DNA from 3 places in the Pantoea eucrina genome. Region 2 is predicted to be linked to each of the others. Evidence: predicted binding sites of a transcription regulator. Region 2 holds the regulator's gene; each other region holds the start of a gene.
The links. Region 2 encodes PurR, which represses purine synthesis genes. Its sites were predicted from a motif close to CANGCAAACGTTTGCNTG; they were not measured.

Region 1 (3,280 bases), 1.5 Mb from region 2:
TTCTCTTTTACCGACATTCCGAGCACCAGTCCGTCGCGCTTACGATCTTCAGAGATATAAACGATACCGCTGGCGAGCCCCTCCTGCGGCGAACGTACGGTCACGGTACGGCCATTGAGCGTGACGCTGCCGCTGCGGCGCGGCAGGGCGCCATAGAGCACTTTCATCAGCTCCGTTCGCCCGGCCCCCATCAGCCCTGAAATCCCCAGAATTTCACCTTTGCGCAGGGTAAAGCTGACATCCTCCACGCCTGAACCACAGAGCTTTTCAACCTGCAGACGGATTTCACCGGGCGATTGATCGAGATGGGGATATTGATCTTCCAGCTTGCGTCCCACCATCATCTCAATCAGCTGCTCTTCGCTCAGATCGCTGACGGCGCGTTCGGCAATAAACTGCCCGTCACGAAATACGGTTACGTCATCGCAGATCTCAAAAATTTCTTTCATACGGTGCGAGATATAGACAATGCCGCACCCCTGCGCTTTCAGTTCGTTAATAACGTGAAACAGCGACAGCGTTTCGGTATCCGTCAGCGCATCCGTCGGCTCATCCATAATGATGACGCGTGATTCAAAACTCAGTACTTTGGCAATCTCTACCATCTGCTGATCGCCAATTGAGAGATCGCCCACCAGTTTGTGGCTGCTGAAACGCAGGTTAAGACGCTTAAGCAGCGCCTCTGCCTCACGATGCATCTTTTTCCAGTCGATACGGCCAAACCGGTTTATAAACTCCCGGCCCAGGAAAATATTCTCCGCCACGCTCAGCTGCGGGATCAGATTAAGCTCCTGATGAATAATGCCGATGCCTGCCTCCTGCGACGCCTTTGGGCCGGAGAAGGCAACAGGTTCACCCAGCCACTGCAGCGAGCCAGCGTCCATGGTGTAGATGCCGGTCAGCACCTTCATCATGGTGGATTTACCGGCCCCGTTTTCGCCTACCAGCGCCATAACGCGCCCCGGGTAGACCGCCAGCGAGGCACCATTCAGCGCCTTTACGCCAGGAAACGACTTTTCGATTCCTTTAAGTTGCAGTAAGGGTTGCATAGCGGCCTCAGAAGGTGACGCCGGCGCTCAGGATGACATTCGCATACGGAGAACACTCTCCGCTGCGAATGACCGCCTGGCTGCACTGCGTCTGTTGTTTGAACTGTTCATGACTGATGTAACGGACGGTGATGCTATTCCCCTGGTGCTGTTGCAACGCTTCGAGCACGGCGAGCAGCTGGCTGTGAAGCTGCGGATTATGTTCTTTTATCTCCTCCGCAATCAGGGCGCTTTCTACCTGCATCTCCTGTGTGACCACCTCCACAACCTGTAAAAATCCGGGCGTACCGGGCGTTAACGCCAGGTCAATACGCCGGGGGCCGTGCGGAACAGGCAGGCCCGCGTCCGCAATAGTCAGCGTATCGGTATGCCCGAGGCGGGCAATCACATGAGAGAGTTCAGCGTGTAACAGGCGACCTTTTTTCATTTCATCCACTCCACAGCGAAACGTTTCGCTGTGGAGCAGTGTATAAAAGCAGCATAGTAACGCAACGACACCATCACGGAAGTGTGATCGCCATCGAAACGTTTCGCTGTCAGCCGGAAAAATTTGGGTAAGAGAGTGCAGAGAGGCAGGGAACATAATGATATGGTCCCATCAGAATGAATGAAGCCACTCAGACAGTGGCTTCACAACAGCGTTATGGCAGTTTGCGAACCTGTTTCACATCAAGCTCAGTGGCATTGAAATCTTTATCCAGCTCACCCGTCAGTTCAACGCGATCTTTTGGCGTAATAGTCACGCCGTTCCAGCGCTTGTGGTCGATTTCCACTTTCATCGTGCCGCTGCTGTCGCGGAACAGATAATCTTCATCGCCAGTCTGCTTTTCCAGCGTCCCGCGCACGGTGATCCAGCTGTCATCTTTCATCTCTTCAGCCTGTTTTACCGTCACGACGCTGGCTTCGCCCGCTTTAAAACCGCCCGCCTGATTACTTTGTGCGGCTGGCGCAGCGGGATCCATAAAGCCGCCCTGCGGCGCAGCAAGTACCGGTGCGGTGGCCAGGGCAATCAGGGTCAGTAATGCGACACGTGTTTTCATTAGTTACCTCATTTCTGTGAACAGGTGGAATATCAGCAGTAGACCAGAGAGTTCTTAACAGGATCTTAAGGCGCGCTGTTTTTTGCCGTTGCGTGAAAAATAGCTGAAAATTGCGCCGCTGCCCTGTACAAGGCCTGGCTGGCTTCGTATAACTCGCCTGTAGCCGGGGGAGAGCACAATGCGCATTCTGTTGATTGAAGATGACACGCTGATTGGTGATGGGCTAAAGGTTGGCCTGACGAAACTGGGATTCAGCGTCGACTGGTTTATATCCGGCGAAGCGGGCTGCCAGGCGCTGAGCGCGGCGCCCTGGGATGCGGTGGTGCTGGATCTGTCGCTGCCGGAACGCGACGGGCTGGATATCCTGCGCCAGTGGCGCGCTGCAGGCGCGGATATTCCGGTGCTGATCCTGACCGCACGCGACGCGCTGGACCAGCGCGTACAGGGTTTACAGCTGGGCGCCGATGACTATCTCTGCAAACCGTTCGCCCTTACCGAAGTGGCTGCGCGCCTGCAGGCGCTGATCCGCCGCCGGCATGGTCAGCTGCAGCCTGAGCTGCGGCACGGCAATGTTGTCATGCAGCCCGCCAGCCACAGCGTTCTGCTCAATGGCGAACCGCTTGAACTGAAAAGCCGCGAACTGGCGCTGCTGGAGCTGTTTCTGCGTCATCCGGCGCAGGTGCTGACGCGCAGCCAGCTTGAAGAGAAGCTCTACAGCTGGGATGACGATGTCTCCAGCAACGCGGTTGAGGTGCATATTCATCATCTGCGCAAAAAGCTGGGCAGTCAGTTTATCCGCACCGTGCACGGTATTGGCTATACGCTGGGAGCGGCAGAATGAGCCTGTTTGTCCGGCTGGCGATCGGCTTTGTGCTGCTGATCCTGCTGTGCGGTGCCAGCGCCGGCTGGAGCGCGTGGCAGCAGACGCGCGATACGGTTAATGAACTGTTTGATACCCAGCAGATGCTGTTTGCCAAACGGCTGCTGGCGCTCGACCCCACCAGCCTGCATCACGCAGCATTACCGAAAACCAAAACCCTTTTACGCCATCACCGCGGCGATCAGGATGATGACGCCCTGGCATTTGCGGTGTTCCGCACCGACGGTACGCCGCTGCTCAACGACGGCGAGAACGGGCGCGGGTTATCATTCGATACGCGACGCGACGGCTTTCGTGACGGGCAGCTGCGT
Region 2 (3,280 bases):
GCAGCTTGGCAGTTTTGGCGATCCTTTCATATACAGCAGGATCGGGTTTTCTGCGATCTGGCGCTGAATTTTTTCAACAGTACTCATTTTTGCCTTCCTTAATTCTTCACTTCGTGTTTGTTTATTGTAGCGACTTCATCCCGCGACTGAAATCGGGAATTTGCCTCGCTGCGGCATGAATCGCCATGTTTGTTAAGTTTGCCGCCACGGGCGTATGACGAAGTGTGTATTAATACACGATTAGCAATAAATATGCTGCGTTAACCGCCTGAAACCGCTCATTTTTGCTGCACAGCCCTTGTGTTGATGGATTTAATAAAAAAGACCTTACCTTTTGTAAAAAAAGTGGATTAGAATCAATCCGGCGCTGATCGCTGATCAGAATTTTCTAATATTGCCGCGGTCTGCTTCTGCAGCCTGCCGAACCTGTAACCGGACTATGCGTTTACTGATTACGCTTTTCATACTGGCTTTTGCTCAGCTGTTTTTTAACGTGGCCGCTGCTTCACCGCACAAGCCGGTTAACGCCAGCCTGCAGAAAGCGGAGAAAAAGAGTGCGCGCGACGATGAGCGCCGCAAACGACGTCCGGTTAAAACCTCGGCTAAAAAAACACGCGTCACGCCCGTACAAAAAGTTAAATCGAAAAAAAGCCTGCACGCAGAACCGCCTGCGACTTCCCGTACCGCCCGTAAAAAAGCGCCCGCCCTCTCCGCCAGCAAAAAATATGGTCATCAGCGTACCAGCCGGAAAATAGCAGCCGCGGAAGAGAGTACCGATGCGCTGACCGGTATCAGGCTCAGCAAATCCCACCGTCTGCGCTACCAGAAGGCGCGTGAAACCGCCATGACTAAACTTATGGGCCAGCTGGGCAAACCTTATCAGTGGGGTGGCACCTCTCCGCTTACCGGATTCGATTGCAGTGGCCTGGTCTGGTACGCCTACAAAGATCTGGTCCGTTTCAAACTGCCGCGCACGGCCAACGAAATGTATCATCTGCGCGATGCCGCTCCCATCAAGCGCGAAATGCTGGAGAAAGGGGATCTGGTGTTTTTCCGCATCAATAATCGCGGTACAGCCGATCATGTTGGCGTTTATCTGGGTAACGGCAAATTTATTCAGTCGCCGCGTACCGGCAAGGATATTCAGATCAGCGCGCTGGGTGAAGATTACTGGCAGAAGCACTATGTTGGCGCACGCCGCATGATGACACCTAAAACCATTCGTTAGCGGTTGCGCAACACGCCGCGCGCGTTTTGGCCTGAACACATACCGGCTGCCGTAATCTAAATATTTTCGCCTGACCTCAGGTAAAAATCTCGTTTTATGCCCCTCACCTTGCTAGAATCGCCGCCTTTCGTTGCGCAACACCTTTTGCGCACGCTGCTGTCATTATCTGTTACGGTTAATTACTCGCCTTAAATCAGCCATTTTTATGCTGAAACCGGGCAGAAAACCCTGCGCAGACGCAAACGTTTAACACTATACTTATCATAAAGTTGCGATAGGTTTAAGAGGTCCATTTTCATGGCAACAATTAAAGATGTGGCAAAACGCGCTGGCGTATCAACGACCACGGTTTCGCACGTCATCAATAAAACGCGCTTTGTCGCTGAAGAGACGCGTAATGCCGTGTGGGAGGCGATTAAAGCGCTGCACTACTCTCCCAGCGCCGTGGCGCGCAGCCTGAAGGTTAATCACACGAAAACATTGGGTCTGCTGGCGACATCCAGCGAAGCCCCCTACTTTGCTGAAATCATTGAAGCGATTGAAAACCACTGCTTCGCTCAGGGCTATACGCTGATTCTGGGCAATGCGCACAATGACCTGCAAAAACAGCGCGCCTATCTGTCGATGATGGCGCAAAAGCGGGTAGATGGCCTGCTGGTGATGTGCTCTGAGTATCCGGACGATCTGCTTCAGATGCTGGAAGAGAATCGCAATATTCCGATGGTGGTCATGGACTGGGGCGCTTCCCGCGGGGATTTTACCGATACCGTGCAGGATAACGCCTTTCAGGGCGGCTATCTGGCCGGCCGTTACCTGATCGAGCGGGGTCATCGCGATATTGGCGCTATTCCGGGCCAGCTGGAGCGCAATACCGGCGGCGGACGGCACGCCGGCTTCCTGCAGGCGATGCAGGAAGCGGGGATCGCGGTGCGTGCGGAGTGGATCGTACAGGGCGATTTTGAGCCGGAGTCGGGTTATCAGGCGATGCAGCAGATCCTGAGCCAGAAGCAGCGGCCTACCGCTGTGTTCTGCGGCGGCGATATTATGGCAATGGGCGCCATCTGCGCCGCCGATGAGATGGGCCTGCGCGTACCGCAGGATATTTCGGTGATCGGCTATGATAATGTGCGCAACGCCCGCTACTTTACGCCGGCGCTGACGACGGTGCATCAGCCCAAAGCTCAGCTGGGTGAGAAAGCGCTGGAGATGCTGCTGGACCGCATTACCAGTAAACGTGAAGAGCCGCAAACAATTGAAGTTCAGCCCAGTCTGATTGAGCGTCGCTCCGTCGGGGATGGTCCGTTTCGCGACTATCGCCGCTAAGCGTGGCGCTCGCTGAGCCACTCATGGTTTAGCGTCTCAGCATCCCCCAGGTATTCCAGCAGCCAGATCAGCGCTGGCGACGCCCGCTGCTCGGCCCAGCTGACGCAGCAGGGACTCTCCGGAAAGGGCTGCGGTAATATCAGCTCCACCAGCGCGCCGCTATCCAGTAGCGGCCGCGCCAGATGTCCCGGGATCATCCCCACGCACAGGCCAGCCTGCAGGCAGTCGATTCCGGTTTCCCACTCCGGCACCACCAGCCGGCGCTGATTATCCAGCGTCCAGGTCATACGGCGCGGCAGCGCGCGCGACGTATCTTCCAGCACCAGCGACGGCCAGGCGCGCATCGCCTCTTCGTCAGGATGCGCGCTCTGCGCCAGTGGATGATCCGGACTGACCACGCAGCGCCAGTTAAGGGCGCCCATATCCTGAAAAGCAAAGCGTCCGCCAACCGGGATCGCCTGCGTGGCGCCGATGGCTACGTCAACCCGGCCATCGGCCAGCGCATCCCATACGCCGTTAAACACTTCATAGCTGATGATCAGCTCCATATCGGGAAAGTGGCGATAGAAATCTTTCACCAGCTGGCGCGTGCGCTGCGGCTTGACGATACAATCAACGGCAATAGTGAGCTGGCCGCGCCAGCCGTTGGCCAGCTGCTGACACTGGCGTCGCGTTGCCAGCATTTTTTTGATAACAGAGCGGCCTTCTCGCACAAAATGCTCGCCGGCC
Region 3 (3,280 bases), 700 kb from region 2:
GGTTCATGAAGCGCTGCTGGCGCGCGGTCTGGAAACGCCGTTACGCGCCCCGGTGCGCGAAATGGATAGCGAAACGCGCAAGCGTGAAATTGCCGGTCACATGACGCAAATCATGCAGCTGCTGAATCTGGACCTGGAAGATGACAGCCTGATGGAGACGCCGCATCGCATCGCAAAAATGTATGTGGATGAGATTTTCTCAGGTCTCGATTACGCCAACTTCCCGAAAATCACCGTTATCGAAAACAAAATGAAAGTGGACGAGATGGTGACGGTGCGTGACATCACGCTGACCAGCACCTGCGAACACCATTTTGTGATCATCGATGGCAAGGCGACGGTGGCCTACATTCCCAAAGACAAAGTGATTGGCCTGTCGAAAATCAACCGCATCGTGCAGTTTTTCGCCCAGCGCCCGCAGGTGCAGGAGCGGCTGACGCAGCAGGTGCTGGTCGCGCTGCAGACGCTGCTTGGGACGACTAACGTGGCGGTGTCGATTGATGCAGTTCATTACTGCGTAAAAGCGCGCGGCGTGAAAGATGCGACCAGCGCAACCACGACCACGTCGCTGGGCGGGCTGTTTAAATCGAGCCAGAATACGCGTCAGGAGTTCCTGCGCGCGGTACGTCATATCTGATCCCCAGGCGGCCCCGGTGCCGCCTTTTTTGATGGCTGAGGGCCGCAATGCAACGCTACCAGGCGCTGGATTTTATTCGCGGATGCGCGGTTCTGGGCATTTTGCTGCTCAATATTACCGGCTTTGGCCTGCCGTCAGCCGCCTATCTTAATCCCGCCTGGCAGGGCAGCGTTACGCCGCAGGATGCCTGGACCTGGGCGATACTGGACGGGCTGGCGCAGCTGAAATTCCTCACGCTGTTTGCACTGCTGTTTGGCGCCGGACTGGCGCTGCAGATCCCCCGCGGTAAGCGCTGGATCAGCACGCGCCTGACGCTGCTGGTGCTGCTCGGGTTTATCCACGGCGTCTTCTTCTGGGAAGGGGATATTCTCCTCGACTATGGGCTTATCGGCCTGATTATCTGGCGTCTGCTGCGTGAAGTGCCCTCTGAGCGTGCGCTGTTTCAGACCGGCGTGCTGCTCTATCTGGTCGGCTGTGCGGTGCTGCTTATCTTCGGAGCGATCTCCGGCAATCAGAGCAGCAGCGGCTGGCAGCCGGGTGCCGCTGTGCTGGAGTATGAAAGTTACTGGAAGCTGGTGGGCGGCTGGGAAGCGGTACGCAACCGGCTCGATCTGCTCGCATCGGGCCTGATGGCGCTGGCATCCCAGTATGGCTGGCAGCTGGCGGGGCTGATGCTGATGGGTGCCGCGCTGCTGCGCTGCGGCTGGCTGACCGGTGAGTTCAGCCTGCAGCACTACCGGCGCGCCGCACTGCTGCTGCTGACGACCGGCTGGCTAATCGCGGTGCCGGGTATCGTTGCGCAGTGGCAGCTGCAGTGGGCGCAGCGCTGGACCAGCTTTTATCTGCAGGTGCCGCGCGATCTCGCCTCGCCTTTTATCAGCCTCGGCTATGCGGCGCTCTGTCTCGGCTTCTGGCCTGCGCTCGCGCGTAACCGGCTATGCAACCTGATTCAGGGAGTGGGGCGCATGGCGCTGAGCAACTATCTGTTACAGACGCTAATCTGTACCACGCTTTTCTACCGGTTTGATCTCTTCCTGCACTTTAACCGGTTACAGCTGCTGGCGCTGGTGCCCGTTATCTGGGTAGTCAATCTTCTCTTCTCAGCGCTCTGGCTGCGCTATTTTCGTCAGGGGCCGCTGGAGTGGCTGTGGCGCTGGCTGACGCAGCGTCTCTCTGCAACCGGCACCGCAGTGCCGCCTGTCAGATAATGACCTGCATCACAAAGATCGCATAAAGCAATGTAACCGTTTTCATTGATGTGAGCTGTTTCACGTAGCTGAAGTCTGCGGCCTGACACTATAGCGCTATTACGCGCCCGTCGCGTCTTTCAGCCTTTGTGGAACCGCTGCATGATAACGATTCGTGATGTCGCCCGACTGGCGGGAGTTTCTGTTGCCACCGTGTCGCGCGTGCTCAATAACAGCAGTGCCGTCACCTCTGATACCCGCGACGCCGTGCTGCAGGCGGTGGAATCGCTGGGCTATCGTCCGAACGCCAACGCACAGGCGCTCGCCACCCAGGTCAGCGACACGATTGGTGTCGTTGTCATGGATGTCTCCGATCCCTTTTTTGGCGCGCTGGTGAAAGCGGTGGATACCGTGGCGCAGCGGGTGCATAAGCATGTTCTCATCAGTAATTCCTGGCATCAGGAAGATAAAGAGCGGCACGCCATTGAGGTGCTGATCCGTCAGCGCTGCAATGCGCTGGTGGTACATGCGAAAACGCTTTCAGACGCTGAACTCACGCAGTTTATGGATCAGGTGCCGGGCATGGTGCTGGTTAACCGGGTGATCCGCGGCTACGAGCATCGCTGCGTCTGTCTCGACAATGTAACCGGTGCGCAGGTTGCCACCCGCATGCTGCTGCAGCAGGGGCATCAGCGTATCGGCTATCTCAGCTCCAGCCACCCGATTGAAGATGTGGCTCAGCGCCGCGATGGCTGGCTGCAGGCGCTGTCAGAGCAGGGTATCCAGCCGGCAGAGGCGTGGATCGCCCATGCTGAACCCGATATGCAGGGCGGTGAAGCCGCGATGGTGGAGCTGCTCGGGCGCAATTTGCATCTGACCGCCGTGTTTTCCTATAACGATGGCATGGCGGCTGGCGCCCTGACGGCGCTGAAAGATAACGGCATTCAGGTGCCGCAGCATTTTTCTGTCATCGGTTTTGATGACATTCCTATTTCCCGTTACACCGATCCCCAGCTGACAACCGTACGCTATCCCATTGTTTCTATGGCAAAACTGGCAACAGAGCTGGCGCTGAAAGGCGCAGCCGGTGAGCTGGATCCTCAGGCATCGCACTGCTTCATGCCTACGCTGGTGCGGCGTCACTCAGTGGCCCAGCGACAAATTGTGGAGTCGATCACTAATCCAGGCGATAGCGCCATGTAACCGTTTCCAATATGTGATTACATTCACAGTTAATTACCAGACCGCTCACTATGATGGCAGCGTCTTACCGGACTGAAACATCATGAAACGCCGGGTCACGCCTCTCCGGACAGGTTTCAGTAGCCGATTGAAATGGTTCACAACACTCTTCAGGAAGCGGTTACGTACAGGGAAGTCAGGATAGGGAGAGCGGTCCGGCCAATGCCTGCGCCTGCTCCAGAATGATAGCGTTTCAACCGACTGCGTTCGCTGC

Region 1: a site for PurR is predicted at 1,490-1,507, ahead of rbsD (D-ribose pyranase). Genes of this name have one in related genera too.
Region 3: a site for PurR is predicted at 1,875-1,892, ahead of galS (HTH-type transcriptional regulator GalS). Genes of this name have one in related genera too.

The regions. Positions count from the first base shown of each region.
Region 1 covers NZ_CP083448.1:3,345,746-3,349,025, forward strand. The annotation lists gene rbsA (ribose ABC transporter ATP-binding protein RbsA) at 1-1,049, opposite strand, end outside; gene rbsD (D-ribose pyranase) at 1,057-1,476, opposite strand; gene LAC65_RS15925 (YgiW/YdeI family stress tolerance OB fold protein) at 1,691-2,089, opposite strand; gene qseB (quorum sensing response regulator transcription factor QseB) at 2,268-2,930, shown strand; gene qseC (quorum sensing histidine kinase QseC) at 2,927-3,280, shown strand, end outside.
Region 2 covers NZ_CP083448.1:1,463,187-1,466,466, reverse strand. The annotation lists gene LAC65_RS06905 (Grx4 family monothiol glutaredoxin) at 1-87, opposite strand, end outside; gene LAC65_RS06900 (C40 family peptidase) at 440-1,228, shown strand; gene purR (HTH-type transcriptional repressor PurR) at 1,526-2,551, shown strand; gene punR (DNA-binding transcriptional activator PunR) at 2,548-3,280, opposite strand, start outside.
Region 3 covers NZ_CP083448.1:2,158,864-2,162,143, reverse strand. The annotation lists gene folE (GTP cyclohydrolase I FolE) at 1-637, shown strand, start outside; gene yeiB (DUF418 domain-containing protein YeiB) at 685-1,845, shown strand; gene galS (HTH-type transcriptional regulator GalS) at 1,987-3,027, shown strand.